Regions from separate parts of the Streptomyces sp. NPDC043996 genome, predicted to be linked through region 3. Evidence: riboswitches for the same ligand, from Rfam matches in the RefSeq annotation. Region 3 holds a riboswitch; each other region holds the start of a gene.
The links. A riboswitch is a leader RNA that binds a small molecule or an ion and turns the genes downstream of it on or off. The one in region 3 is predicted to bind cobalamin.

Region 1 (7,531 bases), on a different contig from region 3:
ACGAGGGTGTCGTCGTCGACGTCGGCGACGAGTGCGGCGACGCGGGGCGCTTCGGGTCCCGTGCCGGGCAGCCGACGGCGCAGTTCGGGGCCTTCGCAGCGCAGCAGCCGCTGGTATTCCGGGTTGGCCATCTCGTCGACGCGCCGGCGCAGGGCGTCGCCGCCGGGCCGGGCGAAGAGCTCCTCCAGCAGGTGTCCGTACTTCAGCGTCATGACCTGCCACCCCGCGGCGGAGAACATGCCGCGCAGCCTCTCGGCGGCGATGCCCGGCACGACCCGGTCCAGCGACTGCCGGTTCATGTCGACGACCCAGACGACCTCCCCGAGCTCCGCCACCAAGGGGTCGAGGACCGCTTCCCAGATCGCGCCCTCGTCCAGCTCCGCGTCGCCGAGGAGCGAGTACTGGCGTCCGGTGCCCGGATCGCTCCCCGCGGCCGCGGTGTAGCGGCGCGCGAGCGCGCCCCAGAGCGGGGCGGTGGCCCCGATGCCGACCGACCCCGTCGAGTAGTCCACCGGATCGGGGTCCTTGGTCCTGCTCGGGTAGCTCTGCAGGCCCCCGAACTCCCGCAGCCGCGGCAGGTACGAGGCGTCGAGGAAGCCCAGGAGGTGGTTGATGGCGTGCAGCACCGGGGACGCGTGGGGCTTGACCGACACCCGGTCCTCGGGCCGCAGGTGCCTGAACCACAGGGACGTCATGATCGACACCATGGACGCGGACGAGGCCTGGTGGCCCCCGACCTTCAGGCCCGTCGGGTTCGGGCGCACCCGGTTCGCGTGGTCGACGATCGCCGTCGAGAGCCACAGCACACGGTCCTCGATCTCGGCCAGGACCTCGAACTCGGGGTCGGTCCGTGGCGCGCTGTTCGTGGTGCTCTTCATCGTCCAACCTCTTCGGTCTGGTTCCGCATGGTCCTTCGGCCCTTCGGGCGGTTCATCTCGTGGGGACGGGCGCCCGCGTCCCGGCGCGGATGAGCGTGTCGCCCAGGGGCTTGTAGGCGAGGGCGTCGCCGAGCGCGAGCATGGCGGCCACGGCCACGCTGGCGTGCACGCCGACGGTGGTCCACTCGCGTTCCGCGTCACGGGAGACGACGAGCACGCGGGTCAGCGCGGGCGCGCCGGGGGCGCTGTCGAGGACGCGCACGCTGGAGTCGACGAGGGCGGTCTCCGCGACCCACGGCAGCCGCGGCACCAGGGCCCGGCGCAGCGCCGCGTCCAGGGCCCGGACCGGGCCCTCGCCCCCGGACGTCGCGATGACGTCCCCGGCGCCTTCGGTGGCGAACGCTCCGGCGCCCAGCGGTCCCGTTCCTGAGACTTCTGAGGCTTCTGAGGTTCCTGAGGCGTCCGCGAGGTGGTCCGCGCGCAGCCGCACGCTCGCCTCGCAGACCACGGTGCCGTCCGCGGTGTGGCGCTCGACGACCTGGTACGTCAGGGGTGTGAAGCCGCCGGGCAGCCGTGGCGCGCGGTGGCCGCTGGCCGTGCCGGCGGGGCGGGTGGCCGGGTCCACGGGGCGTGTCGCCGTGCCCGCGAGTTCCTCGTGCAGGAGCAGCGCGAGCGAGGCGTCGGCCGACTCGAAGGACCAGCCACCGGCCTCCAGTTCCTTGACGCGGGCGACGACGCGGGAGAATGCCTCGGTGCCCTTGGCGTCCGCGCCCTTGAACTCGAAGTCCGTGGACTCGAAGTCCTTGATGTCGAACCCGAGTTGAAGGCACTTCAGCTCCAGGCTGGCGCGCCCTGCCATCTCCGTGACGAGGATGCGGGAGGTGTTGCCGACGACGTCCGGGTCGATGTGCTGGTAGAGACTGGGGTCGACCTTCATCGCGCTGGCGTGCAGGCCCGCCTTGTGCGCGAAGGCCGCGGCGCCCACATAGGGCTGGTGCCGGTCGGGGGCCACGTGGGCGGTCTCCGCCAGGGCCTGGGCGGTCCCCGCGAGTTCGGTGAGCCGCGTGGGCGGAAGCACCGGCAGGTCGAGTTTGGTGGTGAGGTTGCCGATGACCGCGAACAGGTCGGCGTTGCCCGCGCGTTCGCCGTAGCCGTTGGCCGTGCACTGGACGTGGGTGGCTCCGGCCTCGACGGCCGCGATCGTGTTGGCCACGGCGCAGCCGGTGTCGTCCTGGCAGTGGATGCCGATCCGGAACCCGGTGCGCTCGATCACCTCGGCGACGACGTCGGCGAGGCGGCCGGGCAGTCGGCCGCCGTTGGTGTCGCAGAGCACGGCGACGTCGGCGCCCGCTTCCATGGCCGCGTCCAGGACCCGCAGCGCGGTGTCGGGGTCGTCGGCGTACCCGTCGAAGAAGTGCTCGCCGTCGAGGAACACCCGGCGCCCCTCGGCGACCAGGAAGCGGACCGTGTCCGCGACCATGGCGCGGTTCTCCGCGACGTCCGTGCGCAGCGCGCGCTCGATGTGCCGCCGGTCGGTCTTGGCGACCAGGGTGATCACGGGGGCGCCGGACTCCAGCAGGGCGCGCACCTGCGGATCCCGTTCCGCCCGCCGTCCCGGCTTGCGGGTGCTGCCGAAGGCGACCAGGGCCGCGTGTCTCAGGTCGAGTTCGGAGGCCGCGCGCTGGAAGAAGGCGGTGTCCTTGGGCAGGGCCCCGGGCCAGCCGCCCTCGATGAATCCGACTCCGAGGGAGTCGAGGAGGCGGGCCGAGGCGAGTTTGTCGGTGACGGAGTAGGAGATCCCCTCGCGCTGCGCGCCGTCGCGCAGGGTGGTGTCGTAGAGGTGGAAGCTGTCGCCGAGCGGGGTCCCGGCCGGTGCGGTGCGCGTGTGAGCCACCGGGCGTCCTTCCTGAGCGGTTGTCGTTGTCGGACGTCCTGGGTCGGATGTCCTGGTGGGGCGGTCCGCCGCGGAGCCGGTCACGCGCGCGGAGGGGGCGGTGTCGGGCCGCCGGGGCGCGGGGCGGTACCGGCTCGGGCGGTCCGGGAGGCGACGTCCGGAGGGCAGGGGTCAGCCGCTCGGGGACGTCGGGTCGGGCGGCCGTGACCCGGCCGAGGTCGCATCCGGGCCGGCTCGGCCCCACCGGTCGGGCGGGGCGAGGTCCCGTGGAGGATCGGCGCGGGCACGGCCATGGTGGGCCGCGGCAGCGACGTCTCCAGCGAAGGGAGCTGTTCGGTCAGTCTTCGGGTACGACGGGGTCCGGGGTTCCCCGGAGTCGGCCACGCGCAAGTGGCGGCACGACGCTGTGCCTTGTCACCGGGCGAGACGCGGGGTGCCGCGGCGCTGACTGGTCCGTCATTACGCGCGGACGCGGGACGGGAAGGTCAGGCGCACCCTGGCAGGGGGCACGAGAGGCCCGGATCGGTGCTTTCCGTGCGCGTCAGGGCAGGGCCACCACGTTCGCGGATCGTGAACGAACGGTGCGAATGGCTCCGGTTCCGCTCAGGGTGGAGCAGCGGCGGACAGGCATGCAAGAGACTCCCGCGACGTGTCGGCGCCATCCTCGTGGGCTTCGTCGTGGTACCCGCGGACGGCGATCTGACTTCCGAAGGAGCCGGGGCTCCTCCGGTCACAGTGGCGGGACCGTGCCGGATTCTCACCGGCTTCCCCGTGCCGCGGGTGTTGGCCCCACATGTCTAGCAGTCGCCCCCGCGCCAGTCACCCCCTATCGACCCCCACCCACTGTTCCCCGGGCGGTCCTGTTCCCTCCCGAGCGACACCGCGTAGGCTGCTGCGAGCAGCTGGTTCGCCCCGTCCGCCAGGCGGGAGCGTCGCAAGAGGGAACCCGGTGGGAATCCGGGACTGCCCCGCAGCGGTGAGCGGGAACGACCGCCGTCACACGCACTGGGCCCGACGAACGGGGCCTGGGAAGCGACGGCCAGTAGGAGTCCTCCGTCAGGAGGGCGTGCCCGCGAGTCCGAAGACCTGCCAACTGCCCGCGCGCGGACCCCTTCGCGCGCGGACATCCCGGTGACCTCGAGGGCGGGTCGGCGTACAGAGCGAACGGACGACCGCGCGGGATGCCGCGCCCGGTCGTATCACTGCCGTCCGCTCCGTCACCCCTTCGCGCCCCCGTCCCGTCGCCGGGACCTCAGGGACTCATCTCGCGAAGGAGATCTCCGTGGGCCCATCGGTGCGGAACAATCCGCGGCGGGTCGTCGTGGACGGCACGTCCATGGTCGCCGTGCCCGTGCAGGAGTTCGAGAGTCTGCTCGCCACGCGCAGACAACTCGGCAGCCAGACCGCGAGGATGCGGATGCTGCGGGACACGCTCGTCGACATGAGCGAGTTCCTGGACACCCTGGTCGCGGCGCTCGACGACGACGCCCCGCCGGGGTCGCGGGAGCTCCCCCCGGCGTCAGGACCCGCACCCACCGGCCTGGCCCTGGTCACCGAGATACGGCGGCGCGCGCACCAGGTCCGCGCCCTCACCGGGGCGGAGCGCGGTCCGCGGACACGGGGCGGTCCGGGACGTACCCCGGCGGCGTGAGGGACACCGCCTCGGGGGCGCGGTGCCGCTCGGGGCCCGTCGAGCGGCACCGCCGGGGTCAGTGCCGCGCGGCCACGCGGCGGCGCGGCTCGACCCTCAGGGTCAGGGGGGCGGGTGAGAGCGTCATGCGCAGCAGCGGCTTCGCGGCGGGGGCGTCCGGGATCCGGGCGAGGGACACCTGGGAGAGAACCGCCGCGGCGGCGAGCATCGCCTCGGTCATGCCGTACGTCTCACCGATGCACCGGCGGACGCCCACGCCGAAGGGCATGAACGCCTCGCGCTGCTCCGGGCCCGCCTTGCCGGGCAGCCAGCGATCGGCGTCGAACCGGCCGGGGTCGGGGAACACGCGGGCGTCGCGGTGCAGGCAGTACGGGCTGAACATCACCTCGTCCCCCGGGGTAAGGCGGGTGCCGCCGAGCGTGACGGCCTCGGTGACCCTGCGGCTGAGGACCGACACCGTCGGATAGAGCCGCAGCGTCTCCGTGAGGACCCGGGCCAGCAGCGGCAGGCCCGGGATGTCGTCGTAGGCGGGCGGGCGCCCGGTCAGCTGGGAGTCGACCTCGTGGTGCAGTTCCCGCTCCAGGTCGCCGTTCTCCGCGAGGACGCGGAGCGTCCACGCCAGCAGGTCGGCGGTGGCGGGGATGCCGCCGTTCATGAGGGCCGCGATCTGGTCGCACACCTCGTCGTCGGTGAAGGCCCGGCCGCTCTCGTCGCGCGCCGACATGATGACGGAGAGCCCGTCGCCGAGACCGGCTCCGCGCTCCCGGTAGGCCGCGACCATCTCCGCGATCAGCTCGCGCACCCGGGCCCTGGCCCGCCCGAACTCCCGGTTGACGGGCAGGGGCAGGCGGTGCACGCGGCGGAAGGGGACGACCATCTGCCACCACATGCCGGGCATCAGGGCGGTGTACGCCTCCTCGATCCGCCCGGTGCGCCAGGCCTGGGCCGGGTCGGAGAACAGGGTGCGGGTCAGCGCGCGGCAGGCCAGGCGGCGCGTCTCGCGGCACACGTCGATGTGCTGGCCGGGTTGCCAGGCGGCGACGGCCTCGGCGGCGCACCCGGCCATGGCGGCGGCGTACCCCGTGATGCGCTCCTGGCGGAACGCCTGGTTCATCAACGGGCGCTGATAGCGGTGCTCGTGGGCCGAGCAGGTGCTGAGCCCCTCTCCGATGAGGGTGCGGGCGGTGTCCACGAACGGGCCGCCCTTGTCGAACCTGCGCTGCCCGCTGGCGAGCACGGTGCGGACGAGCTCCGGGCGCGTGACGAGGTACACGGACTTGGGGCCGAGGCGCAGCCGCACCAGCGGCGCGACGGAGTGCTGCGCCAGCAGGAACGGGATCGGGTCGCGCCACATGGGCAGGGCGTGACCGAGGAGCGGAAGGGCCCGGGCGGCCACGGGTGTCGGTCCGGCCGGGTCTGGTGCGGACGGCATAGAGCGCTCTCCTAGCGGTGCTGTGTGTCTGCTCTGTCGTTGCCGTGGGGGGTTTCGCCGGGCGGGGGTGTGGTCCAGCGCGCCCCCATGGTCGCGGCGGCCGGTCCGACAAGTAAGGGCGTACTCGCGAGCGGGCGGGCGCGCGGACATGCCGTCGCGCCCCGCTCCGGGAACAGCCGCCCGGTGGTTCACACGACCGCTCAGACGACACGTTCGTATGATCGTCGGTAACTCCTGAGCGCTTCGGCGGTTGGACACCGCGAACGGGCCGGACCGGCTGGTCCAGCGCCTCCACGAGCAGTCGATACGTCAAGGAGCAGTCTGTGAACGGCAGTTGGGTGAGGAATCTGTCCCGCTGGGCGCTGGTGGCCGCGCTGTCCTGTGGCCCGGTCGCCCTGGCGACCGGCACGGCCCACGCCGACGAGACACACCGCGACTCGCACAACGCGCCCGTGGTGGCGCTGCTCAACACCGGCCAGATCGACGACCCGATGGAGGACGTCCTGGAGCACACCCTGCTGTTCGGGGACGGCTACGCCTGGGACTGACACCAGCGTCTGGAGCCGGATGCGCCTGGGACCGCGGGACTACCGGGACCGCGGGACTAGGTGACACGGCTCGGATCACGGCCGGACGGTACGGGTACCGTCCGGCCGTTCCGTTTCCTGGCGCCGCCGGGCGCCCCGCCCCGGTGGGCGCGTTCGACGGCCTGGGCCCAGTACGTGCCCGCGACCATGAGCGCCGCCCCCACGCCGGCGAGGACCGTGAACCGCTCGCCGCCCAGGCCGACGCCCACCGCCGCGGCCCACACCGGCTCGGTGCCGAGCAGCAGGCTGGCGCGGCTCGCGGAGCTGCGCTGCACCGCCCACGTCTGCGCCAGGAACGCGAACACGCTGCAGAACAGGGCGAGATAGCCGAGCTGCGCCCACACAGCGGCGTCGGCCTCCACCAGCGTGGGCAGACCGCTGGCGGCGGGCACCGCGAACACGGCGGTGCCGACGACGGTCTGCACGGTGGTCAGGTGCGCGGGCCGCACCGCGCGGCCCGCCGTCAGCCGCCCCACCAGTGCCACGTGGACGGCGCGCACCAGCGCGGCCGCCAGCATCAGCGCGTCGCCGCCCCGCAGCGCGTGGAAGCCGCCGCCGGACATGAGCAGGCCCACGGCCAGCAGGCACAGGCCGGTCGCCGCGAAGAACCGGGCCGGGAGGCGGCCGCCGCCGGACGCGCGGTCCAGGAGCGGGGTGAGCACGATGGTGAGGCTGATGATGAGGCCCGCGTTGGCGGCGCTGGTGTGCGCGACCCCGTACGTCTCCAGGACGAGGACGGCCGCCTGCGTGAGCCCGAGGACGCCGCCGACGCGGATCTCGTCCCGGGTGAAGCGCCGGTGGCGGGCGCGGGCGGCCGTCAGCGGGAGGCAGACGGCGGCGGACAGCAGGTACCGCGCGAACAGCACCACGAGCACGGGCAGGACGTCGACGGCCGTCTTGGCGGCCAGATAGCTGGAGCCCCAGACGAGGGCGACCAGGAGCAGGACGGCGTCGGCGCGGCGGGCGTGGAGCAGGGAGACGGGGAGCACCCCGCCCACGCTGCCGCGAGATGATGTTGAAGCCAAGACCGAGTTTCTTCACGGATGGTGAAGCGTCCCTACACTGTCCCGATGACCCGAACGCCGCCGC
Region 2 (7,531 bases), on a different contig from region 3:
AGCCCGCGGTGCCTACGGAGACGCCGAGCGAGTCGGCCGCGTCCGGCAGGATGCCGGCGATCACGAAGCTGTCGGTGCCGATGGCGAACATCGCGGCAGCGAGGACGACGAGTGAGCGGTACACGGGGGACGGGCCTCCTGTGGATGCGGGGCGGGCGGCGGGCGCGACGGGCTCACCGCGACGATCAGGGTGACGTAACAGAAGTTGTTACGTCATAGCGTTCAAAAGAGGCCGGTCCGCTCGGACCGGCCCGCTCGGCAGGGTCAGACGACCGTCTCCTTGAGGACGTCGGCGACGGTGACGCCCGCGAGCTCGGCCTTCATCGCCTCCTCCGCGCGGTCGTACGCGCCGCGCAGCACCGGCGGAATGCCGCGCCCCACCGGGCACTTCTGGTTGGGGGGCGAGGGGTGAAGCGCCAGGAGCGGATCGGGCTCGACCGCGAGGTAGACGTCCCTGAGCGTGATCGACTCGGGCTCGCGGGCAAGCCGCCAGCCCGCGCCCTGCCCGCGCTGCGACACCACCAGGCCCGCGTCGCGCAGGCTGCCGAGCGCCCGGCGGATGACGACGGGGTTGGTGTTGACGCTGTCGGCGATCTGGTCGGACGTCACGATGCCGTCGGGCCGCTTCGGGCAGACCAGAGCCATCCACGTCAGCGCGTGCGTGGCCACGGTCATGCGGCTGTTGGCGCTCACAGGTGCTCCCCTCCTCGCCCGGCCGGCTTGTCGCAACTGATTCTGTTACGACAATGGCGTGGCTGTCCAGCCCTGTTCGTCGAGCAACGCCGTGAGCTTCCCGGGGGCCAGGCCCCGATAGCTCTCCACGAGGAGTTCGGCGACCTCCGTCCAGTCCGTGGTGGCCCCGTCCAGGTGCATGCCGACCACGTTCGCGCCCCAGCCCATGCGGAAGAAGGGCGGGCCCGCGTGGGTCAGGGCCTCGAACTCCTCGCCCCCGGCCCGGAACGTGAGGGTCGTGGTGGGCTCGGCGGCGTGGGCGTGGGTGGCGGTGGAGCGGGCCGGGTCGGTGACGTAGACGTGCGCGAAGGTGCGGCCCCGGACCCGCCAGCGGATGCCGGTCCAGGCCTGCTCCTCGTACGCGTCGGGCAGGCGGCCGCAGATCGCACGGAGGCGCGTGAGCGTGTCGAGGGGGACCTCGTCGTGAGGGTGCGCGGTCATCCGGGAAGTCTAGGAGCGGCCACTGACATCGCCGGAGGGCCGCGGACGCAGGAACGTGACCGTCAGGTGGTCCTCGGTGCCGGTGGCGGGGGTGACGCGGGCGCGGACCCCGTAGACCTCCTTGATGAGGGGTTCGGTGACGACCTCGGCCGGAGTGCCGTACGCGTGCGCCCTGCCCTCCTTCAGGACGAGGACCTCCGCGCAGAACATCGCCGCCAGGTTGAGGTCGTGCAGGGCGATCACCGTGGTGACAGGCAGGGTCGACACCAGGGTAAGCAGGTCGAGCTGGTGGTGGATGTCGAGGTGGTTGGTGGGCTCGTCCAGGAGGAGTTCGCGGGGCGACTGGGCCAGGGCGCGGGCGATGTGGGCGCGCTGGCGCTCGCCGCCGGAGAGGGTGTGCCAGGCCTGGTCGGCGCGGCCGGTCAGGTCCGTGCGGGCCAGCGCGTCGGACACCGCCCGCTCGTCCGCGGCCGTCCCGGTCGACCAGGCGCGGCGGTGCGGGACGCGGCCGAGGCGCACGACGTCCCGTACCGTCAGGTCGGCCTGGGTGTCGGCCTGTTGCTCCACCACGGCGAGGCGGCGGGCCACCTCGCGGCGGCCGAGGTCGCGCAGCGCCGTGTCGTCGAGGGTGACGACGCCGGAGGTGGGGGCGAGGACGCCCGCGAGCAGGCGCAGCAGGGTGGACTTGCCGGAGCCGTTGGGGCCGAGGAGGCCGACGACGGTGCCCGGGCGCGGGGCGAGGGTGACGCCGTCCACGATCAGACGGCCCCCGGCGGCCCGGCTGACCCTCTCGGCGCGCAGACCGGCGCCCCCGCCCCGCCCCGCGCTCACGTCGTCCTCCTCGTCCGGCTCGTCCGGAACAGCACCGCCACGAACGCCGGGACCCCGATCAGCGAGGTGACCACGCCCACCGGTACCTCCTGCGGGTCGAGCAGGGTGCGGGCCAGGGTGTCCACCCAGATCAGGAAGACCGCGCCGGTCAGCGCCGTCACCGGAAGGAGGCGGGCGTGGGCCGCGCCGACGAGGGCGCGGGCCGCGTGCGGCAGGGTCAGGCCGACGAAGCCGATCGCTCCGGCGGCGCTGACCAGGGCCGCCGTAAGGAGGGCCGTCGCGGACAGCAGGACGAGGCGGACCCGGGTCACCTGGACGCCGAGGGAGGCCGCCGCGTCCTCGCCGAAGGCGAACGCGTCGAGCGTACGGGCGTGGGCGAGGCAGATCGCGAGCACCGCGGCCAGGATGGCGGCGCACACCGTCACGTCCGTCCAGCCCGCCCCGCTGAGCGAGCCGAGCAGCCAGAACAGGATGCCGCGCATGGTCTCGGCGTCGGCCGAGGTCAGGACGATGAAGGAGGTGACGGCGGAGAAGAGCTGCATCGCCGCGACGCCGCACAGGACCACGCGGTCCGTCGTGGCGCCGAGGGCCCCGCTGAGCAGCAGGACGAACGCGAAGGCGCCGAGGGCGCCGACGAACGCGCCGGTGGACAGCGTCAGGACGCCCCCGCCGACGCCGAGGACGGCCACCGCGACGGCGCCCGTGGACGCCCCGGACGACACCCCGAGGACGAAGGGGTCGGCGAGAGGGTTGCGCAGGAGCGACTGGAGGACCGCCCCGCACACGGCGAGGCCCGCGCCGCACACGCCCGCGAGGAGCGTGCGCGGCATGCGCAGGTTCCAGACGATGCCGTCGCGCAGCGGGGTGAGCCGTGGCTCGCCCCAGCCGAGGTGCGCGGCCACCGCCGACCACACGTCGGGGACGGAGATGTCGGCCGGGCCGATGGTGACGGCGACGGCCACGGACAGGAGCAGCGCCGCGAGTCCGGCCGTCCACAGCAGGCCCGCGCGCCACGCTCCCCGCGCGCCCGCGCGCACGGCGGTGCTCACCGCGCCAGGCCGAACTTCCGCAAGCCCGCAGCGACTTGCTCGACGCCGTCGACGGTGCGGATCGTCGGGTTCAGGGCCTGGCCGCTGAGCAGGACGTACCGCTTCTTCTTCACGGCGGTGAGGTTCTTGGTGACCGGGTGGGACTCCAGGAACTTGATCTTCTCGCGGGCGCTCTCGGCGGACTGCGCCTTGCGCGTGAGGTCGCCGATGACGAGGACGTCGGGGTCGCGGTCGGCGACGGTCTCCCAGTTGATCTGGGGCCATTCGGCGCGGGTGTCGGCGAAGGCGTTGGTGACGCCGAGGGCGCGTGTGATGACGCCGGGCGCGCCGCAGCAGCCCGCGATGTAGGGGGCCTTGGAGTCGGAGAACCAGTAGGCGACGGACGCCTTGGAGGAGGTGACCGTGCGGGAGGCCTTCGCGGTGCGGGCCTTGAGGTCCGCGACGAGGCGCTCGCCGCGCTTCTCGACGTCGAAGATCCGGGCCAGGTCGCGGATCTCGCCGTAGACGGTGTCCATGGTGAGGGTCTTGACGCGCTTGCCGTCGCCGCCGCCGGAGTTGTCCTTGCCCGCGCAGTCGGTGGGCGAGACGTAGACGGGGACGCCGAGTCCGGTGAACTTGGCGCGGTCGGCGACGCCGCCCTTGCCGACGGTGTACAGGAACGAGGCGCTGACGAAGTCCGGTTCCTTGGAGAGGACCTTCTCCAGGGACGGGTAGCGGTCGGCGAGGCGCTCGACCTTCGCGTTCGCCTTCCTCAGGTCGGGGCGGACGGGGTCGGTCCAGGTGCCGGTGCCCGCCATGCGGTCGGCGAGGCCGAGGGAGAGGAGGATCTCGGAGGAGCCCTGGTCCAGGGAGACGGCCCGCCGGGGCGGGGCCTTGACGGTGACCTTCTCGCCGCAGGCGGTGAGCGTCACGGGGTAGCCGTCGGCCTTGGCCCCCTCGTCCCGGTCCCCGGCCGGGCCGCCGCAGGCGGTGACGAGGGCGAGGGTCGCGGCGAGCAGGGCGGCGCGGCGTACGCGCGGCGGGACGGTACGGCGGCGAGCGGTGGGTGAGGGCACACGTCTTCCCGGATTCAGGGCTCATGCGCGGAGCCTGGTCTGCGAACCCCGCCGCCCGGGGCGCGGACGGCGGCGCCAGCAGGTCTTCGGACTCGGGATCGTCCGGACGGGGCCGCCTTCCCGGGCGCAGGAACGCCCAGTGGCCGCTGGCCCCGCCCGTCCCCCTCACCGCTGCGCGTCAGTTCCGGATTCCCACCGGATTCCCTGGCCCGGGTGCGGGCGTGACTGGCGTCCGCAAGCTATCACCCCGCCCCGGACGGGGCGGACGTCACCCCTGGTCGGGGCGGGGTTCGCCGCGGTAGGTGCCGAAGGACCACTTATTGCCCTCGGGGTCGGCGACAGCGAACTCCCGGCTGCCGTAAGGCTGGTCCTCGATCTCGCGGATCACCTTCACGCCCGCGTCCTTCAGGCGCCGGTAGAGGTCGTCGACGCGGTCCGTGACGACGTACGCGCCGAACGTGCCCGGCCGCAGGCACCACTCGGCGGCCTCGGGGTCGTAGGAGCCGAGCATGACGCCGCCGCCCTCGGGCCAGTCGAGCTGGGCGTGGGCGACGCGGCCGCCGTCCTCGTAGACGGCGGTGCGCAGGAACCCGACCGTGCCGACGAGGAAGTCGATCAGGGCGGGGGCGTCGTCGGCCTGGAAGGTGGGCCAGACGTCGGGGGCGCGCAGCGGCTGGTCGCTCGTTCCGTTATGGGTGCTTTCGTTGCTGTTCATGACTCTCAGTCTGCGCCGTTGAGGTGCCCCCCGGCTTGGATATTCCGGCACTCCTCGGCCAGCCAGGCGCTCGGGCTCGCGCCCGTGTACTGGTGGAAGTCGCGCACCAGGTGGGAGTGGTCGTAGTAGCCGCAGTCGGCGGCGACCCGGGCGAGGTCCAGGGGCGCGCCCGCGACGACCGCGCGCACGACCCGCGCCTTCGCGTGCTGGAAGCGCATCAGGCGGGCGGCCTGCTTGGGCGTGACGCCGGTTTCAGCGCGGAACAGGGCGGAGAGGCGCCGCTCGCTGAGGGACACGTGCGCGGCCAGGCCCCGCAGCGTGCCCGCGCCCCGGTGGCGGGCCAGCCACGCCCAGGCCTCGGCGATCTCCGGCCGGACCGCGCCCACGCGCCCGGCGTCGGCCGTGCGGCGCGCCAGGTAGGCGTTCAGGCGGGCGAACCGCTCGTCCCACCCTTCCGCCTCGCACAGCCGCTCCCGTACGTCGGCGGCGACCCGCCCGAGGACGTCCGTGCCGTCGGTGACGAGCTGCCCGGCGAGCTCGGCCGCGGGCAGGCCGAGGAGCGCGCGGGCCGCGAGCGGGTGCACGGCGAGCTGGATGCCCGCCTCGTGCTCGGGCTGGACCACGTACGCCGGGCTCTGGTGCAGGCCGCCGACGACGATGTCGGTGCGGACGGCGTCCGGGCCCCTGGCCTGGCCGGGGGTGGCGCCGGTGACGACCGGTCCGTCCAGGGAGAAGATCAGCGTCAGGTACGGCGACGGCAGGCCGCGGTGCAGGGCGGGGCGCTGGCCGCGGCTGCGGTAGCCCACGGCGGACACGACCAGGCCGCGCTGCTCCGGCGGGGGCGCGGCCCGGACGAACTCGCGGGCCGCGGTGTCGGCGTCCATGAGCCCATTGTGGCCGGGCGGCCCGCCCCGGGGCGCGGCGAAGCTCGGCGAGGCCATCGCGGCCAAGCGGCGGCTGACGGTGACGCCGGACCAGCTCGCCTGACCGGTCAGGCGCCGCCGCGCAGGCGGTGGAAGGCCGCTCGCGTGGCCGCCTGGTCCGCGCCGTCGGCGAGCAGCGCGTACAGCAGGAGGCGGGCCTTGGGCGCGTCGAGTTCCCCCGCGGGGATCAGGCCGCGGGACAGCAGGTCGGCCTCGGAGCCGGGGCCGCGGTAGGTCTCGCTGAGCAGCGGGCCCGCGCCGGTGCGGGACGCCAGGACGACGGGCATGCGCCCGGCGAGCCCGGCGAGCGGTTCGACGAGCCACGTCGGCACGTGCCCCGCGCCGAAGGCGGCCACGACCAGGCCGTCGAAGCGGTCGTCCACCGCGTCGAGGAGTTCCCCGCCGTCCCCGATGCTGAGGGTGACCAGGGCGACGCGGGCGGGCGCGCGCAGCCGCAACGGGCGCTCCACGGTGGGTTCCTGGGGCCGGAGCAGGACGCGCGGGACGCCCTCCACGACCCGGCCGAGGGGGCCCGCGCCCGGCGAGGCGAACGTCGTGAGGGAGGTGGTGTGTGCCTTGCGGGCGTGGCGGGCGGCGTGGATCTCGTCGGCGAGGACCACGAGGACGCCGAGGCCCTGGCAGCGGGGGTCGGCGGCGACCGCGAGGGCCGCGGCGAGGTTCGCGGGGCCGTCGGCGCCCGGCAGGTCGGGGCGGCGCATCGCGCCCGTGACGACGACGGGGGTACGGCGCGCGCACGCCACGTCGAGCAGGAACGCCGTCTCCTCCAGGGTGTCGGTGCCCTGGACGACCACGACGCCGTGGCCCGCCGCCGTGGCCTCGTCCACGCGCGCGGCGAGCTCTGCCAGGTCGGCCAGGGTCAGGGAGGAGCCCGGGAGCCGGCGGACGTCGTGGAGTTCCACCTTGACGCCGTCCGGTACGGGGGTGTCGGCGAAGGTCTGGGCTCCGGTGAGGCGGGTGGGGCCGCCGCCCGCCTGGGCGGAGATGGTGCCGCCGAGGGTGAAGACGCTGACCGTGCCTTGGGGCATGGGGGCTCGATTCGGGTGCGGGGGCGGGTGTGGGGGCGGGTGCGGGTGTGAACCTGGGTGCGGGTGGGGTCCTGCCGGAGGCTCCCCACGCCCGCCCCTTCCCGAAACCCGGGGCTTGCGCCCCCCTTCCCGGTCCTATTCCGCCGCCGCGAGGACTCCCGCCGAGATCGCGTGCGTCAGCGCCTTGTGGTCCGCCTCGTTCTGGGCGGCGTAGCGCAGCGCGAAGGTGGCCACGGCCCGGTCGAAGGTGTCGGCCGAGCCCAGGTAGGCGGCGATGGCCACGCGGTCGCCGGAGCGGGCGTGGGCGCGGGCGAGGGCGGTGCCGCAGAGGCGGGCGTAGGCGAGGAGTTCGGCGGAGTCCATGTCCGTGATGTCCATGGAGCCCTTCATGTCCCGCAGTTGGCGCCAGTAGTACGCGCGCCCCTGCGGCCCCGTCATCCAGCCGAGGAAGATGTCGCTCGCGGCCTGGAGGAGGCGCTGGCCCGCGACGACGCGGTGGCCGGGGTGCAGATAGGGCCCGGTGGGCAGGTGCTCCTCCAGGACCGAGCGCACCGCCTCCTTGATCTGGAGGAAGAGCGGGTCCCCGGCGTCGCGGCCGGTGAGGAGCACGATGAAGCAGCGGGTGCCGACGCTGCCCACACCGACGACCTTGCGGGCCGCGTCGACGAAGCGGTAGCGGTCGAGCAGCAGGCGGCGCTCCTCGGTGAGCGTCGAGCGGTAGTCGCCGAAGATCTTGCGC
Region 3 (7,531 bases):
GGCGCAGGCCCGGGAGTTCGCCGAGGCGATCCACGCCCGCTTCCCCGACCGGATGCTGGCCTACAACTGCTCGCCGTCCTTCAACTGGAAGGCGGCGCTCGACGACGACCAGATCGCCAAGTTCCAGCGGGAGCTCGGCGCGATGGGGTACCGCTTCCAGTTCATCACCCTGGCGGGCTTCCACTCCCTCAACCACGGCATGTTCGACCTGGCCCGCGGCTACGCCGAGCACGGCATGACCGCCTACGTCGACCTCCAGGAGCGGGAGTTCGCCGCGCAGGCCCACGGCTTCACCGCGGTCAGGCACCAGCGCGAGGTCGGCACCGGCTACTTCGACCTGGTCTCCACGGCCGTCAACCCGGCCTCCTCCACCACGGCCCTCGCCGGGTCCACCGAGGAGGAGCAGTTCCACTAGGCCCCCTGGGACCCCTGGGACCCCCTGGACCGCTAGGACCCCTGGGGCCCTAGCCCCGTCGCCCGCCGACCGCCACCCCGCCCGCCCGCCCGCCAGGAGATCCGATGCCGCAGCTCCTCACGCACCGCGTCCGCGTCCTCGCCGCCCCCGGCGACCGCCACGACGAGATCCTCACCCCCGCCGCCCTCGACTTCGTCGGCGCGCTCGCCTCGGCCTTCCGCGAGCGCCGCCGGGACCTGTTCAAGGAGCGCGGCCGCCAGGCGATCCGGCTCGCCGCCGGGTCCCCGCTCGACTTCCCGGCGGTGACGCGCCGGGTGCGCGAGGACCCCCACTGGCGCGTCGCCCCGCCGGGCCCCGGGCTCCTCGACCGGCGGGTGGAGATCGCGGGGCCGCCCGAGCGCCGCGCGGCGGCGGCCGCCCTCGCCTCCGGCGCGCGGGTGTGGGTGGCGGACTTCGAGGACGCCACGGCGCCGACCTGGGCGAACGTGATCGACGGGCAGGTCGTGCTCCTTGACGCCGTCGAGCGGCGCATCGGCCACCCGACTCCCGTGGGCGCGGAGCACAGGCCCCCGGCCACGATCACGGTCCGGCCGCGCGGCTGGCACCTCGACGAGGAGCACCTGGAGTACGAGGGGAGCGCCGTGCCCGCCGCGCTCGTCGACTTCGGCCTGTACTTCTTCCACTGCGCCCAGCGGCAGCTCGACGCCGGGCACGGCCCGTACTTCAGCCTGCCCAAGCTGGAGAACCGCTACGAGGCCCGCCTGTGGAACGACGTGTTCGTCCTGGCGCAGGAGCTCCTCGGCATCCCGCGGGGCACGATCCGGGCGACCGCGCTCATCGAGACGGTCACGGCGGCCTTCGAGATGGAGGAGATCCTCTACGAACTCCGCGAGCACGCCGCCGGGCTGACCGCGGGCCGCTGGGACTACCTCTTCAGCGTCATCAAGACCTTCGGGCACCGCACGGACTTCCTGCTCCCCGACCGCGCCAGGATCACCATGACCGCCCCGTTCCTGCACGCGTACACCGACCTCATGGTCAGCACCTGCCACCGGCGCGGCGCGCACGCCATCGGCGCCATGGCCGCCCAGGTCCCGGACGGGGAGCCGGAAGCCGCCGCGGCCGCGCTCGCCGCGGTGCGCCTGGACAAGGAGCGCGAGGCCGAGGACGGCTTCGACGGCTCCTGGGTCGCCAACGCGGCGCTCGTCCCCGCGTGCCGGGAGGCGTTCGACGGCGTGCTCGGCGACGCGCCGCACCAGCTGGACCGGGCCCGCGGCGACGTGGACGTGACGCCCGCGCGACTCCTGGCCGTGCGGCGCGTCAGCGGGCCGCCGACGCCCGAGGGCGTGCGCGTCAACGTCTTGGTCGCGGTGCGCTACTTCGCCGCCTGGCTGCGCGGACAAGGCACCGTCGTCGTGGACGGGGTGACGCAGGACGCCTCGACCGCCGAGATCGCACGGGTGCAGATCTGGCAGTGGCTGCGCCACGGGGCCGTCGCACGGGAGGAGGTGCTGCGGGTCCTCGACGAGGAACTCGACGCGCTGGTGGCCGCGTTCCCCTTCGCTCCCCTGGCCGAGGTCCGCGGCCTCTTCGAGCGCTGCGCCCTCGCCGCCGAACTCCCCCGGTTCTTCACGCCCGACGCCTACAGCCGCCACCTCGTGCGCACCACGGAGCCCCGGTCATGAGCGCCGCCATCCAGCGCGTCGGAGTCGTCGGCGGCGGCCAGATGGGCGCGGGCATCGCCGAGGTGTGCGCGCGGGCGGGGCTCGACACGCTCGTGTGCGAGGCGGATGCCACCGCCGCGCACGGCGCCCGCGCACGCGTCGCCGCCTCCCTCGACAAGGCCGTACGGCACGGCAAGTCGACGCCCCGCGAGGCCGAGGCCGCCCTGGAGCGGCTCACCTTCACCGGGCAGCTCGACGACCTGGCCGACCGGCAGCTCGTCATCGAGGCCATCGTCGAGAACCCCGACGCCAAGACCGAGGTGTTCGCCGCCCTGGACAAGGTCGTCGAGGACCCCGAGGCGATCCTCGCCACCAACACCTCCTCGATCCCGGTCATGCGGCTCGGCATGGCGACCCAGCGCGCCGACCGCGTGGTGGGCCTGCACTTCTTCAACCCCGTGCCGGTGCTGCCGCTGGTGGAGGTCGTCACCTCGCTGCACACCTCGGCGCGGACCACGGACCGCGTACGGCACTTCGCCACGGCGACGCTCGGCAAGACCGTCGTGCACTCCCGCGACCGGGCCGGGTTCATCGTGAACGCGCTCCTCATCCCGTACCTCCTGGCGGCGATCCGGATGACCGAGTCCGGCTTCGCCACCGCGGCCGACGTGGACCACGGCATGGAGCTCGGCTGCGCCCACCCCATGGGCCCGCTGCGCCTCGCGGACCTGATCGGCCTCGACACCGTCGCGGCCATCGCGAACTCGCTGTACGAGGAGTTCAAGGAACCGCTGTACGCGCCGCCGCCGCTGCTCCAGCGCATGGTCGAGGCGGGCCTCCTTGGCCAGAAGTCCGGGCGCGGCTTCCACGTCTACGACCGGCGCCAGCGGGGCTGAGGCGGCCCAGGGCCCGCGCTGTCCGCATCATGGACAGCGCGTCCCCACGGCGGCGCGTTCCCGCCTAAGCTGACCCACGCAGCTGGTTCGCCCCGTCCGCCAGGCGGGAGCGTCGCAAGAGGGAACCCGGTGGGAATCCGGGACTGCCCCGCAGCGGTGAGCGGGAACGACCGCCGTCACACGCACTGGGCCCGACGAACGGGGCCTGGGAAGCGACGGCCAGTAGGAGTCCTCCGTCAAGGAAGGGCGTGCCCGCGAGTCCGAAGACCTGCCAACTGCCCGTGCGCGGACCCCTTCGCGCGCGGACATCCCGGTGACCTCGAGGGCGGGTCGGCGTACAGAGCGAACGGACGACCGCGCGGATATCGCGCCAGGTCGTATCCCTCCGTCCGCTCCGTCACCCTTCGCGCCCCCGTCCCGTCGCCGGGACCTCAGGGACTCATCTCGCGAAGGAGATCTCCGTGACCAGCAAGCCCGCAGCCGCGGCAGCACGGGCCACCGTGTACGGCTACCCCCGCCAGGGCAAGGACCGGCAGCTGAAGAAGGCCATCGAGGGCTACTGGAAGGGCCGCGGCACCGCCGACGCCCTCCACGCCACCGCCGCCGAACTGCGCAGCACCCACTGGCGCCAGCTCGCGGAGGCGGGCATCCACGAGGTCCCCACCGGCGACTTCTCGTACTACGACCACGTCCTGGACACCACCGTCATGGTCGGCGCCATTCCCGCGCGCCACCGCGACGCCGTCGCCGCCGACGCCCTGGACGGCTACTTCGCCATGGCGCGCGGCACCCAGGACGTCGCCCCGCTGGAGATGACCAAGTGGTTCGACACCAACTACCACTACCTCGTCCCCGAACTGGGCCCCGACACCGTCTTCACCGCGAACTCCGTGAAGCAGGTGGCCGAGCTGAAGGAGGCGCTCGCGCTCGGCCTCGACGCCCGCCCGGTCCTGGTCGGCCCCGTCACGTATCTGCTGCTCGCCAAGCCCGCGCCCGGCGTCGCCGCCGACTTCGAGCCGCTGACGCTCCTGGACCGGCTGCTCCCGGTGTACGCCGAGGTCCTCGCCGACCTGCGCGCGGCGGGCGCCGCGTGGGCGCAGCTCGACGAGCCCGCCCTGGTCCAGGACCGCACCCCGGCCGAACTCAACGCCGCCGCCCGCGCCTACCGCGACCTCGGCGCCCTCACCGACCGGCCGAAGCTGCTCGCCGCCTCCTACTTCGGCCGCCTCGGCGAGGCCCTGCCCGTCCTGGCGAAGGCCCCGGTCGAGGGCCTGGCCCTGGACTTCACCGAGTCCGCCACCGCGAACCTCGACGCGCTCGCCGCCGTCGGCGGGCTGCCCGGCAAGCGCCTGGTCGCCGGGGTCGTCAACGGCCGCAACATCTGGATCAACGACCTGGAGAAGTCCCTGGCGACCCTGGGCACCCTCCTGGGCCTCGCCGAGCGGGTCGACGTGTCGGCCTCCTGCTCGCTCCTGCACGTCCCCCTGGACGCCGCGGCCGAGCGCGACATCGACCCGCAGATCCTGCGCTGGCTGGCCTTCGCCCGGCAGAAGACCACCGAGATCGTCACCCTCGCCAAGGGCCTGTCGCAGGGCACCGGCGCCATCACCGCCGAACTCGCCGCCAACCGCGCCGACCTGGCGTCGCGCGCCGGGTCCGCGCTCACCCACGACCCGGCCGTACGCGCCCGCGCCGCCGCCGTCACCGACGCCGACGGGCGCCGCTCCCAGCCGTACGCCGAGCGGGCCGCGGCCCAGCGCGCCCACCTCGGCCTGCCGCTGCTCCCCACCACCACCATCGGCTCCTTCCCGCAGACGGGCGACCTGCGGGCCGCCCGCGCCGACCTGCGCGCGGGCCGCATCGACACCCTCGGCTACGAGGAGCGCATCAAGGCCGAGATCCAGGAGGTCGTCGCCTTCCAGGAGAAGACCGGCATCGACGTCCTGGTGCACGGCGAGCCCGAACGCAACGACATGGTCCAGTACTTCGCCGAGCAGCTGACGGGGTATCTGGCCACGCAGCACGGCTGGGTCCAGTCGTACGGCACGCGCTATGTGCGCCCGCCGGTCCTCGCGGGCGACATCTCACGCCCCGTGCCGATGACGGTGCGCTGGACCACGTACGCCCAGTCGCTCACGAGCCGCCCGGTCAAGGGCATGCTGACCGGCCCCGTCACCATGCTCGCCTGGTCGTTCGTCCGCGACGACCAGCCGCTCGGCGACACCGCCCGCCAGGTCGCGCTCGCCCTGCGCGACGAGGTCGGCGACCTGGAGGCCGCGGGCACCTCCGTCATCCAGGTCGACGAGCCCGCCCTGCGCGAGACGCTGCCGCTGCGCGCCGCCGACCACGAGGGCTATCTGGCCTGGGCCACGGAGGCGTTCCGGCTCACCACCAGCGGGGTGCGCCCGGACACCCAGATCCACACGCACATGTGCTACGCCGAGTTCGGCGACATCGTGGCCGCCATCGACGACCTCGACGCCGACGTCATCAGCCTGGAGGCGGCCCGCTCCCACATGCAGGTCGCCCGTGAACTCGCCGCCCACGGCTATCCGAGGGAGGCGGGGCCCGGCGTGTACGACATCCACTCCCCCCGCGTCCCCAGCGCCCAGGAGGCGGCGGCGCTCCTGCGCACCGGCCTGGAGGCGATCCCCGCCGAACGCCTGTGGGTCAACCCCGACTGCGGCCTGAAGACCCGCGGCTGGCCGGAGACCCGCACCTCCCTGGAGAACCTGGTCGCCGCCGCCCGTGCGGTGCGCGGGGAGCTGTCGGCCCCCTGACCGCAGGTGGCCGATCGCCCCGTTTCCCGTCTCCGCCCGCCGTGCTACACACGACTCACCCGGCGCGGCCACGAGGTGAGCGCGTGAGGGGGAGCGGGGAGGAGGCGGGGGTCGCGTGCGCGAGGGCCGGAGGCCGAGGGGCCCGCGCGGCAGAGCCGCCGGGGTCTGCCTACTCGTGAGCGCGGGCGCGGTCGTGGCGTCCCTGCTCGCCGTGGACTCCGGGGGCGCCGCCCGCGCGGCCCCGCCGGACGTGCTGCGGGCCGAACGGTCCTTCGCCCGGGCCTGTTTCGCCCGGCCGCTGGCCGCCGGGGCCGCGGGCGCCGACCGGCGCGAGGTGACCGCCACGGCCGACGGCCTCGTGCGGGCGCGGCTGTCCCCCGTGGCCCGGACGTCGCCCGGCGGCGCGCGGGGCGACTGGGACGTGGCCGTGTTCGACCGCGCCACCGGCGATGTCGTCGCCGCCTCGGCGGGCCCCCGGTCCCGGGAGCTCGCCGAGGGGTTCGTCGAGCGCGGGCAGCGGCTCGTGGTGCAGGGGTGCCGCTACGGCGGGCCCGCCGCAGCGGCACGGCTCGGCCTCGACTTCCTGGCGACGCCGCCGAGCGCGACCGGCGCCGCGCGGACGGGCACGCCCCGCGGCGCCCCGTCCGCCGCCGCGCCGCCGCCCCAGCTCGTCCGCGTGCGCGCCCCCGCCCGCGCCGACCGCGACCGGCTCGTAGGGCTCGGCTTCGACGTCACCGGCAAGGGCGACGGCGAAGGACTCGACGTCGTGCTCGCCGACGGCGGCGACCGGGCCGCCCTCGCCCGCCACGGCTTTAGGTGGCGGGTGGTGGAGCGCGACCTGGCCGCGCGGTCCGTGCGCGACGCCCGCGCCGACCGGGCCTACGCGGCGCGCACCGCCCGCTCGCCGCTGCCGTCGGGGCGGACCGGCTACCGGCATCTGTACGACTACGAGTACGAGTTGAAGGAGCTGGCCCGTAAGCACCCCCGTCTGGTGCGGGTGTTCACACTGCCCGAGCCGACCTGGGAGGGCCGGGACGTCGTCGGCGTGGAGATCACCGACGGCGTGCGGCACGCGGGCGACGGCAAGCCCGTCGACCTGACGATGGGGGTGCACCACGCCCGCGAGTGGCCGAGCGGCGAGGTCGCCATGGAGTGGGCGCACGAGCTGGTGCGGGGGTACGCGCTCCATCGCCCCCTGCGCCCGCTCGTCGCGCGCACCCGGAGCGTGGTGGTGCCCGTCGTCAGCCCGGACGGGTTCGCCGTGTCCCGCGAGGCCGCGCCCAAGGGCGACCAGTCCCGCTTCGACTACGAGTCGAAGCGGAAGAACTGCGCTGTGCGGGACGCGCCACCGCCGTACGCGACGGGCGTGTGCGCGGCCAACCCCGCGGGCCGCCTTCGCGGCACCGACCCCAACCGGAACTACGGCGGCTTCTGGGGCGGCCCGGGCGCCGGGCCCACCTGGAACGGCGACGCCTACCGGGGACCGGAGCCCTTCAGCGAGCCGGAGGCGCGCAACGTCCGCGCCCTGGTGTCCTCGCGCCAGGTGACCCATCTGACCACGCTGCACACGCCCGCCGCGCTCGTCCTGCGCCCGCCAGGACTCGCCGACACCCGGCCGCCGCTCGACGAGCCCCGCTACCGCGCGCTCGCCGAGAAGGTGGCCGCCCGCACCGGCTACCCGTCCCGGCCGAGCTGGCAGCTGTACGACAACACCGGCGCCACCGAGGACTGGTCGTACTGGGCGACCGGCGGCTGGGGCCTGACCGTGGAGCTCGC
Region 4 (7,531 bases), on a different contig from region 3:
CGCGCGATGCGGGCGTTGAGCCGGTACTCGTCGCGCCAGAACGCGGCGGACGCGCTCCCTCCGGTGCGGGCGTCCTCGTGGATCGCGCGGATGTCGCCGCCCGCGCACAGGCCGCGCTCCCCCGCGCCGGTGACCACGACCACCTGGACGGCCGGGTCGTTCTCCCAGGCGGTCAGGGCCGCGTCGACGTCGCGCACCATCGCGTGGGTCAGGGCGTTCAGGGCGCGCGGCCGGTTCAGGACGACGTACGCGGCGCGGCCCTCGGTGCGGGTGAGCACCTCGTCGGCGGCGGGCGGCGGGGCGGCGCCCTGTCGGGCGGCGGTCATCGCACGGCTCCCGTCAGGCCGCGGGCCACGATGAGGCGCATGATCTCGTTCGTTCCTTCCAGGATGCGGTGGACCCGCAGGTCGCGGACCAGCTTCTCGATGCCGTACTCGGTCAGGTAGCCGTAGCCGCCGTGGAGTTGCAGGGCGCGGTCGGCGACGGAGTGGCCGGTGTCGGTGGCGAACCGCTTGGCCATGGCGCACAGCTGGGGCGCCTGCTTGTCGCCCTGGTCGAGGGCGTCGGCGGCCTGGCGGACCAGGGCGCGGGCGGCGGCGAGTTCGGTCGCCATGTCGGCGAGCTCGAACCGGAGCGCCTGGGCTTCGAGCAGCGGCGCCCCGAAGGCCTCCCGGTCCGCGAGGTGGGTCAGGCTGCGGTCGAGGGCGCTGCGGGCGCCGCCGAGGGAGCAGGCGGCGATGCCGAGGCGGCCGCCGTTCAGGGCGTTCATGGCGATGCGGAAGCCGTTGCCCTCGCCGCCGAGCAGCCGGTCGGCGGACACGCGCACGCCGTCGAGGATGACCTGGCGGGTCGGCTGGGCGTTCCAGCCCATCTTCTTCTCGTTGGCGCCGAAGGACAGGCCGGGGTCGTCGCGTTCGACGACGAACGCGGACACCCCGTCGGGGCCTTCGCCGCCGGTGCGGGCCATCACCACGTACAGGTGGGAGGCGCCCGCGCCGGAGATGAACTGCTTGACGCCGGTGAGGACGTAGCCGTCGCCGTCGCGCTCGGCGCGGGTGCTCAGCGCGGCGGCGTCCGAGCCCGCCCCCGGTTCGGTGAGGCAGTAGCTGGCGAGCAGGTCCATGGTGGTGAGCGAGGTGAGCCAGCGGGCGCGCTGGGCCTCGTCGCCGTAGTGGTCGATCATCCAGGCGACCATGTTGTGGATGGACAGGTAGCCCGCGACGGACGGGCAGCCGGAGGCGAGCGCCTCGAAGACAAGGACGCCGTCGGCGCGGGTCAGGCCTGAGCCGCCCGCGTCCTCGCGGACGTAGACGCCGCCGAGGCCGAGCCCGGCCGCCTTGCGCAGCACGTCGACGGGGAAGTGCTTGTCCTGGTCCCAGGCGAGGGCGTGGGGGGCGAGGTGTTCCTCGGCGAAGTCGAGGGTGGTCTCGACGAGCGCGAGCTGGTCCTCGGTGAGCAGGGTGGTGGTCGTCATGGGTCCGCTCATCCCATCGTCGGGATCGTGAAGCTGGCGCCTTCCTTGGTCCCGGAGGGCCAGCGCGAGGTGACGGTCTTGGTGCGGGTGTAGAAGCGGATGGCGTCGGGGCCGTGCTGGTTCAGGTCGCCGAATCCGGAGCGCTTCCAGCCGCCGAAGGTGTGGTACGCGACGGGGACCGGGATGGGGACGTTGACGCCGACCATGCCGGTGTCGACGCGGCGGGTGAAGTCGCGGGCCGTGTCGCCGTCGCGGGTGAACAGGGCGACGCCGTTGCCGTAGGGGTGCTCGGTGGGCAGCCGCAGCGCCTCTTCGTAGTCGGCGGCGCGGACCACGGACAGGACCGGGCCGAAGATCTCCTCCTGGTAGATCCGCATGTCCGGGGTGACGCGGTCGAAGAGCGAGGCGCCCGCGAAGAAGCCGCCCTCGTGGCCGGGCAGGGTGAAGCCGCGGCCGTCGACGACGAGTTCGGCGCCCTCCTTCACGCCGAGGTCGACGTAGGAGCGGACGCGGTCGACGGCGTCGGGGCCGACGAGCGGCCCGAAGTCGGCCTCGGGGTCGTCCGAGCGGCCGATCCGCAGGGCGCCGACGCGCTCCTTGAGGCGGGCGACGAGGGCGTCGGCGGTGGCCTCGCCGACCGGGACGGCCACGGAGATGGCCATGCAGCGCTCGCCCGCGGAGCCGTAGCCCGCGCCGATCAGCGCGTCCACGGCCTGGTCGAGGTCGGCGTCCGGCATCACGATCATGTGGTTCTTGGCGCCGCCGAAGCACTGGGCGCGCTTGCCGTGGGCGGCGGCGGTGGCGTAGACGTGCGCGGCGATGGGGGTGGAGCCGACGAAGCCGAGCGCCTTGACGCGCGGGTCCTCCAGGAGCGTGTCGACGGACTCCTTGCCGCCGTTGACGACGTTCAGGACGCCGGGCGGCAGGCCCGCTTCGAGGAACAGCTCGGCGAGGCGCAGCGGGACGGAGGGGGCGCGCTCCGAGGGCTTGAGGATGAAGGCGTTGCCGCAGGCGAGGGCGGGTGCGGCCTTCCACAGGGGGATCATCGCGGGGAAGTTGAAGGGCGTGATCCCGGCGACGACGCCGAGGGGGCGGCGCAGGGAGTGCACGTCGATGCCGGTGCCGGCGTTGTCGGTGAACTCGCCCTTGAGGAGGTGCGGGATGCCCGCGGCGAACTCCACGACCTCCAGGCCGCGCTGGAGGTCGCCGTGTGCGTCGGCGACGGTCTTGCCGTGCTCGGACGACAACAGCCGGGCGAGGGCGTCGCGTTCGCCCTCCACGAGCTGGAGGAACCGCAGCAGCACGCGGGCGCGGCGCTGCGGGTTCCACTCGCCCCACGCGTGCTGCGCCTCGACGGCGTCGGCGATCGCCGCCTCGGTGTCCGCGCGGCTGGCGAGCGGTACGCGCGCCTGCACGTCACCGGTGTTGGGGTCGTACACGTCGGCGTGCGTTCCCGAGGTTCCCGGGGTGTGCTCGCCGCCGATGAGATGGGTCAGTTCACGGACCATGGGGAGCCTGCTTCTTTCGTCAGGTGGGGTCCGGGGATGGCAGGGCTGGGCCGCGTGCCGCGTCGGGGCACGCCGAACAGCTTTCAGGCAGCGGGGGTCACCGCTCGCAGGACCGGTTCTCCAGGGTCGCGGGTGCGCACCGGGGCCATGCGTGTCTGCTCCATCCTCGTGGACAACACGGAAAACATCCCGCGGCCGGTATCCTGACTCCCGGATCAGCGCGCGTCCCCTCGCCTTCCCAACGGACTTCTCCGTCAGTGGCGTTCGAGCCTTTGTGGGAACGCACTCCCCGGTCACAGTGGCGGGACCGCGCCGGATTCACACCGGCTTCCCTGCACCGCGGGCCTTCGACACGAAGATATACTTGGACGTCCTAGTAAGTCCACAGCGGCCAACCCCTGCGCCACCCCTGTCCGGCACCCGGGACGGGGGCAGATGAGGCCGGATGGCTATAGGGGCGTGACGGTGGCAGTGCGCCCGGGGTGGTGCGGGCCGAGGAAGACGGCGGTGGCGAAGCCGTTCGGCGCGGGGTGGGTGGCCTGCCGCCAGCCCAGTCGCTCGTAGAAGCGGACGGTGGCCTCGGCCTTCGTGGAGGTGAGCAGCCAGCTGCGGCCGTCGGGGGCGTCGCGGGTGACCGCGTCGAGGAGCGCCCGGCCAAGGCCCCGCCCGTGCGCGTCGGGAGCGACGGCGAGTTCGTCGACCTCCAGGCCGCCGCACAGCCACGCGGCGGTGCGCTCGGCGCCGAGCGCTGCGGTGACGTGCGGGTAGGAACGGGTGCCGGGCAGGGGCGTCGCGGAGGTCCAGGCGGTGGCGAAGCCGAGTACCCGCTCGCCGTCGAGCGCCACCGCGCCCGTGAATCCGGGCCGGTCCACGTCGTGGACGAGACGCTCCACGTAGACGTCGGCCTCGGCGGGGTCCTCGTTCCAGGGCGGCTCGGCGAACGCGGCGGCGTAGACCGCGCGGACGCCGTCGCGGTGGGCGAGCAGCGCGGGGCCGGGCAGTCGGCGCACGACGGGGGCGGCCATCAGGCGGCCCTCGCGCCGGTCCCGGCCGGACGCGGCACGCCTGCGCCGCCCCTGACTGTGCTCATCACTGCCCACCCCACTCCCGCCGACGCCTTATTGCTGGGTCAGTGTAGTTGCAAACCTTGTGCAATAAGAGGGTGGGAAGGTCCGCCCGCGCGAGGGGTACGTGGTCGTGGAAGCGGCGGGCGGCCGGGTGCCTGAGGTGCGGGTTCGGCCGGGTGCGGGTCCAGCCGGGTGCGCGGTGGGCGCCCGGCCCGGGGGGCGTCAGCGCCCGTGCCCGGCCAGGACGGCCTCGGCGAGTTCGCGCGCGTAGGCCGGGGTCAGCCCTTCGGGCCGGAACAGGACGCGGAACAGGAGCGGGGCGACGACGTGGTCCATGACGGCCTCGCGGTCCGGCAGCGGGCCCTCGCCGCGCTCGGCGGCACGGGCCAGGACGAGGTCGATCTGCTCGGCGGAGTAGTCGGAGCAGCGGCCCGCGTTGCCGCCGTCCGGGTCGCCGAGGAGGGCGTCGCGCAGGAAGGCCCGGCCCGGCGCGGACGACATCTCCTCCAGGAAGTGCTCGGACCACGCGGTGAGGTCGGCGCGCAGGCCGCCGTGGTCCGGCGGCGGCGCCTCGGGCCGCAGCCGCTCGACCGCCACGTCCGACAGGAGCTCCTGGAGGTCGCCCCAGCGGCGGTAGATCGTCGACGGCGTGACCCCGGCCCTGGCCGCGACCAGCGGCACGGTCAGGGCCGCGCGGCCCTGCTCCGCCTCCAGTTCGCGCACCGCCGTGTGCACGGACGCCTGCACCCGGGCGCTGCGCCCGCCGGGTCGGGCCATGGGCCTGGGACTCATACCGGACACCTTAACGCAAATTCCTAGCTTCTACGGGGTCGGGGCGGCCCGTGGAAGGGTGGCACCGGCGGCGGCCGGGTCCGGGTCCGGGTCCGGGGCGAGCGCACCCGCGTCCGGCCGGGTCCGCTCGTACGCCCGACCGGCCCGCAGCACCGTCCACTCCCCCAGGGGGCGCCCGATGAGCTGCATGCCGATGGGCAGGCCCGCGCCGTCGCGCCCCACCGGGACGGTCAGGGACGGTAGGCCGGTGATGTTGGCGGGGGCGGACAGCCGTACGTACGCGTCGGGGACGGTCTCGACCGTGCCGTCGGGCCAGGTCACCGCCGCCTGGTCCCGGGGAGCGGCGGTCACGGGCACGGCGGGCGCGGCGACGACGTCGACGGCGGTGTCCGTCAGGAGCCGTGCCCACTCGCGGCGCATCAGGGTCCGGGCGCGCTGGGCCCGCAGGTGGTCGCCCGCGCCCATCAGCTCCCCGGCCTCCAGCAGGACGCGCACGTCGTCCCCGTACAGTTCGGGCGTCGCGCGCAGGGTCCGCTCGTGGTTGGCGGTGGCCTCGGGGACCATCAGGCCCCACTGGACCGCCTGGACGTAGCGCGTCATGGGGATGCGGACGTCGACGAGCCGGGCCCCGAGGTCGCGGAGTCGGTCTATGGCGGCGCGCACGGCGGCCGCGACGTCGTCGGCGACCTGGTCGAAGTAGTAGTTCACCGGGACGCCGACCCGAAGGCCCGTCAGATCGCCCAGATCGCCCTCGGGCAGGGGGCGTTCGGGGCTGCCTCCGGTGAGGGCGGAGAGGACGAGGGCGGCGTCATCGGCCGTGCGCGTGAGCGGGCCGACGTGGTCCAGGGACCAGGACAGGGAGGTCACCCCGTCCGTGGGGACGAGGCCGTAGGTGGGCTTCAGGCCCACGACGCCGTTGAGCGCGGCCGGGACCCGGATGGAGCCGCCGGTGTCGGTGCCGATCGAGAACGTGGCCGCCCCGGCCGCGACGGCGACGGCCGAGCCGCCGCTGGAGCCGCCCGCGACCCGGCCCGCGTCCCAGGCGTTGCGGGTCTGCGGGGTCGTCAGGCCGTAGGCGAACTCGTGGGTGTGGGCCTTGCCGAGCAGGACCGCCCCGGCCCGCGCGAGCCGGGCGGCCACGGCGCTGTCCCGCGTCGCCCTGTGGCCGTCCCGGACGCGTGAACCGGCGCCGGTGGGCCAGCCCTTGACGTCGACGAGGTCCTTCAGGGCGAGCGGGACGCCGTGCAGCGGCCCGCGGCGGCGCCCGGCCGCGAGCTCGCGCTCCGCGTGCGCGGCGGCGGCGCGGGCGGCCTCGGGGCGCAGGGCGGCGTACGCGTTCAGGGCGGGCTCGACCCGGTCGATCCGCGCGAGGACGGAGTCGGTGAGCTCCACCGGGGACAGTTCGCGGGCCGCGATCGCGGCGGCCGCGTCGGCGAGGGTCAGCTCAAAGGGCCGCATCGCGCACCTCCGCCCCCGCGGTCGCGGGCGCCACGCCGGTCAGGTCGAGCTCGCGCAGCACGGCGACCACGGACTGGATGTGGCGGGCGGTGGCCGTCACGGCGTCGAGGCGATCGTCGGCGAGCGGGAGCCCGGCACGCAGGGCCTGACGGGCCGCTTCGCGGGGGTCGAGTTCGAGTTCGGCAGGGGGCATGGGGCGTCCTTCCGGGGCACACGGCAAAAGCTAAGTGTTTGCGTTAGGTGAGCCTAGGGGCTAATGTCCACTAACGCAAAGTCGTAGCTTTTAAAGCCGCGGCGCCCGCCGACGCCTGGAGCGACCTATGCAGCACCCCACCGCGCCCGCCCACACCGCGCCCGCCGAGACCCCCGGGACGCCCGCGCCCCCCGACACCCCCGAAACCCCCACCTGGACCCTCGGCGACCTCACCGTCCACCGCGTCGACGAGCTCACCCTGCCGCCGGAGACCGGCGCCTGGCTCCTGCCCGACGCCACGCCCGGCCTGGTCGGCCAAAGCCCCTGGCTCGCCCCGGACTTCGCCGACGCCGACGGGGTCCTGCGCGCCTCGGTCCAGTCCTTCGCGTTCACCCTGGACGGCCTGCGCGTGCTCGTCGACACGGGCATCGGCAACGGCAAGCGGCGCGCGAACCCCGCCTGGGACGGCCTGGACACCGACTACCTCGACCGCCTCGCGGCCGCGGGCCTCCCGCCCGAGTCGGTCGACCTCGTGCTCCTCACCCATCTGCACGCCGACCACGTCGGCTGGAACACCCGCATGGAGGGCGGGAGTTGGGTGCCCACCTTCCCCAACGCCCGTTACGTCACGGCCCGCGCGGAGTGGGACCACTGGACGTCCGTGGAAGTGGACGAGTCCCGGCGCCAGATGCTCGACGACTCGGTGCACCCCATCAAGGAGGCGGGCCTGCTCGACCTCGTCGACACCGCCGACGGGCCCGTCACCCTCACCCCGGGCCTCACCCTCCTGCCCACGCCCGGCCACACCCCCGGCCACGTCAGCGTCGAACTGCGCGGCGCCGACGGCACCGCGGTCATCACCGGCGACGCCGTCCACCACCCCGTCCAGCTGGCCCACCCCGGCCTGAACAGCTGCGCGGACACCGACACCGCGCAGGCCGCGCGGTCCCGCGCCGCCCTGCTCGCCGCCGCCGCGGACAGCGGGACGCTGCTGCTCGGCACCCACTTCGCGCCGCCGACGGCGGGCCGGGTGGTCGCC

Region 1: linked by a shared signal. The riboswitch ahead of AC07A4_RS06220 (hypothetical protein) and the one ahead of metE (5-methyltetrahydropteroyltriglutamate--homocysteine S-methyltransferase) in region 3 are both predicted to bind cobalamin.
Region 2: linked by a shared signal. The riboswitch ahead of AC07A4_RS29830 (ABC transporter substrate-binding protein) and the one ahead of metE (5-methyltetrahydropteroyltriglutamate--homocysteine S-methyltransferase) in region 3 are both predicted to bind cobalamin.
Region 4: linked by a shared signal. The riboswitch ahead of AC07A4_RS32975 (CoA-acylating methylmalonate-semialdehyde dehydrogenase) and the one ahead of metE (5-methyltetrahydropteroyltriglutamate--homocysteine S-methyltransferase) in region 3 are both predicted to bind cobalamin.

What each region holds. Positions count from the first base shown of each region.
Region 1 is NZ_JBWKEY010000002.1:485,528-493,058, forward strand. It holds gene AC07A4_RS06210 (transketolase-like TK C-terminal-containing protein) at 1-878, opposite strand, end outside; gene AC07A4_RS06215 (homocitrate synthase/isopropylmalate synthase family protein) at 931-2,772, opposite strand; adenosylcobalamin (AdoCbl) riboswitch at 3,456-3,554, opposite strand; cobalamin riboswitch at 3,659-3,880, shown strand; gene AC07A4_RS06220 (hypothetical protein) at 4,055-4,423, shown strand; gene AC07A4_RS06225 (cytochrome P450) at 4,482-5,855, opposite strand; gene AC07A4_RS06230 (hypothetical protein) at 6,203-6,403, shown strand; gene AC07A4_RS06235 (DMT family transporter) at 6,460-7,416, opposite strand; gene AC07A4_RS06240 (hypothetical protein) at 7,513-7,531, shown strand, end outside.
Region 2 is NZ_JBWKEY010000013.1:21,106-28,636, forward strand. It holds gene AC07A4_RS29805 (MFS transporter) at 1-124, opposite strand, end outside; gene AC07A4_RS29810 (Rrf2 family transcriptional regulator) at 265-693, opposite strand; gene AC07A4_RS29815 (MmcQ/YjbR family DNA-binding protein) at 739-1,173, opposite strand; gene AC07A4_RS29820 (ABC transporter ATP-binding protein) at 1,183-2,004, opposite strand; gene AC07A4_RS29825 (FecCD family ABC transporter permease) at 2,001-3,053, opposite strand; gene AC07A4_RS29830 (ABC transporter substrate-binding protein) at 3,050-4,108, opposite strand; cobalamin riboswitch at 4,169-4,353, opposite strand; gene AC07A4_RS29835 (VOC family protein) at 4,377-4,823, opposite strand; gene AC07A4_RS29840 (AraC family transcriptional regulator) at 4,829-5,707, opposite strand; gene AC07A4_RS29845 (asparaginase) at 5,815-6,792, opposite strand; gene AC07A4_RS29850 (DUF2252 domain-containing protein) at 6,928-7,531, opposite strand, start outside.
Region 3 is NZ_JBWKEY010000005.1:413,585-421,115, reverse strand. It holds gene aceA (isocitrate lyase) at 1-415, shown strand, start outside; gene aceB (malate synthase A) at 520-2,100, shown strand; gene AC07A4_RS15875 (3-hydroxybutyryl-CoA dehydrogenase) at 2,097-2,975, shown strand; cobalamin riboswitch at 3,042-3,265, shown strand; gene metE (5-methyltetrahydropteroyltriglutamate--homocysteine S-methyltransferase) at 3,437-5,755, shown strand; gene AC07A4_RS15865 (M14 family zinc carboxypeptidase) at 5,931-7,531, shown strand, end outside.
Region 4 is NZ_JBWKEY010000015.1:74,251-81,781, reverse strand. It holds gene AC07A4_RS32985 (enoyl-CoA hydratase/isomerase family protein) at 1-326, opposite strand, end outside; gene AC07A4_RS32980 (acyl-CoA dehydrogenase family protein) at 323-1,474, opposite strand; gene AC07A4_RS32975 (CoA-acylating methylmalonate-semialdehyde dehydrogenase) at 1,483-2,982, opposite strand; cobalamin riboswitch at 3,159-3,339, opposite strand; gene AC07A4_RS32970 (N-acetyltransferase family protein) at 3,432-4,007, opposite strand; gene AC07A4_RS32965 (TetR/AcrR family transcriptional regulator) at 4,272-4,841, opposite strand; gene AC07A4_RS32960 (amidase) at 4,872-6,299, opposite strand; gene AC07A4_RS32955 (hypothetical protein) at 6,286-6,492, opposite strand; gene AC07A4_RS32950 (MBL fold metallo-hydrolase) at 6,620-7,531, shown strand, end outside.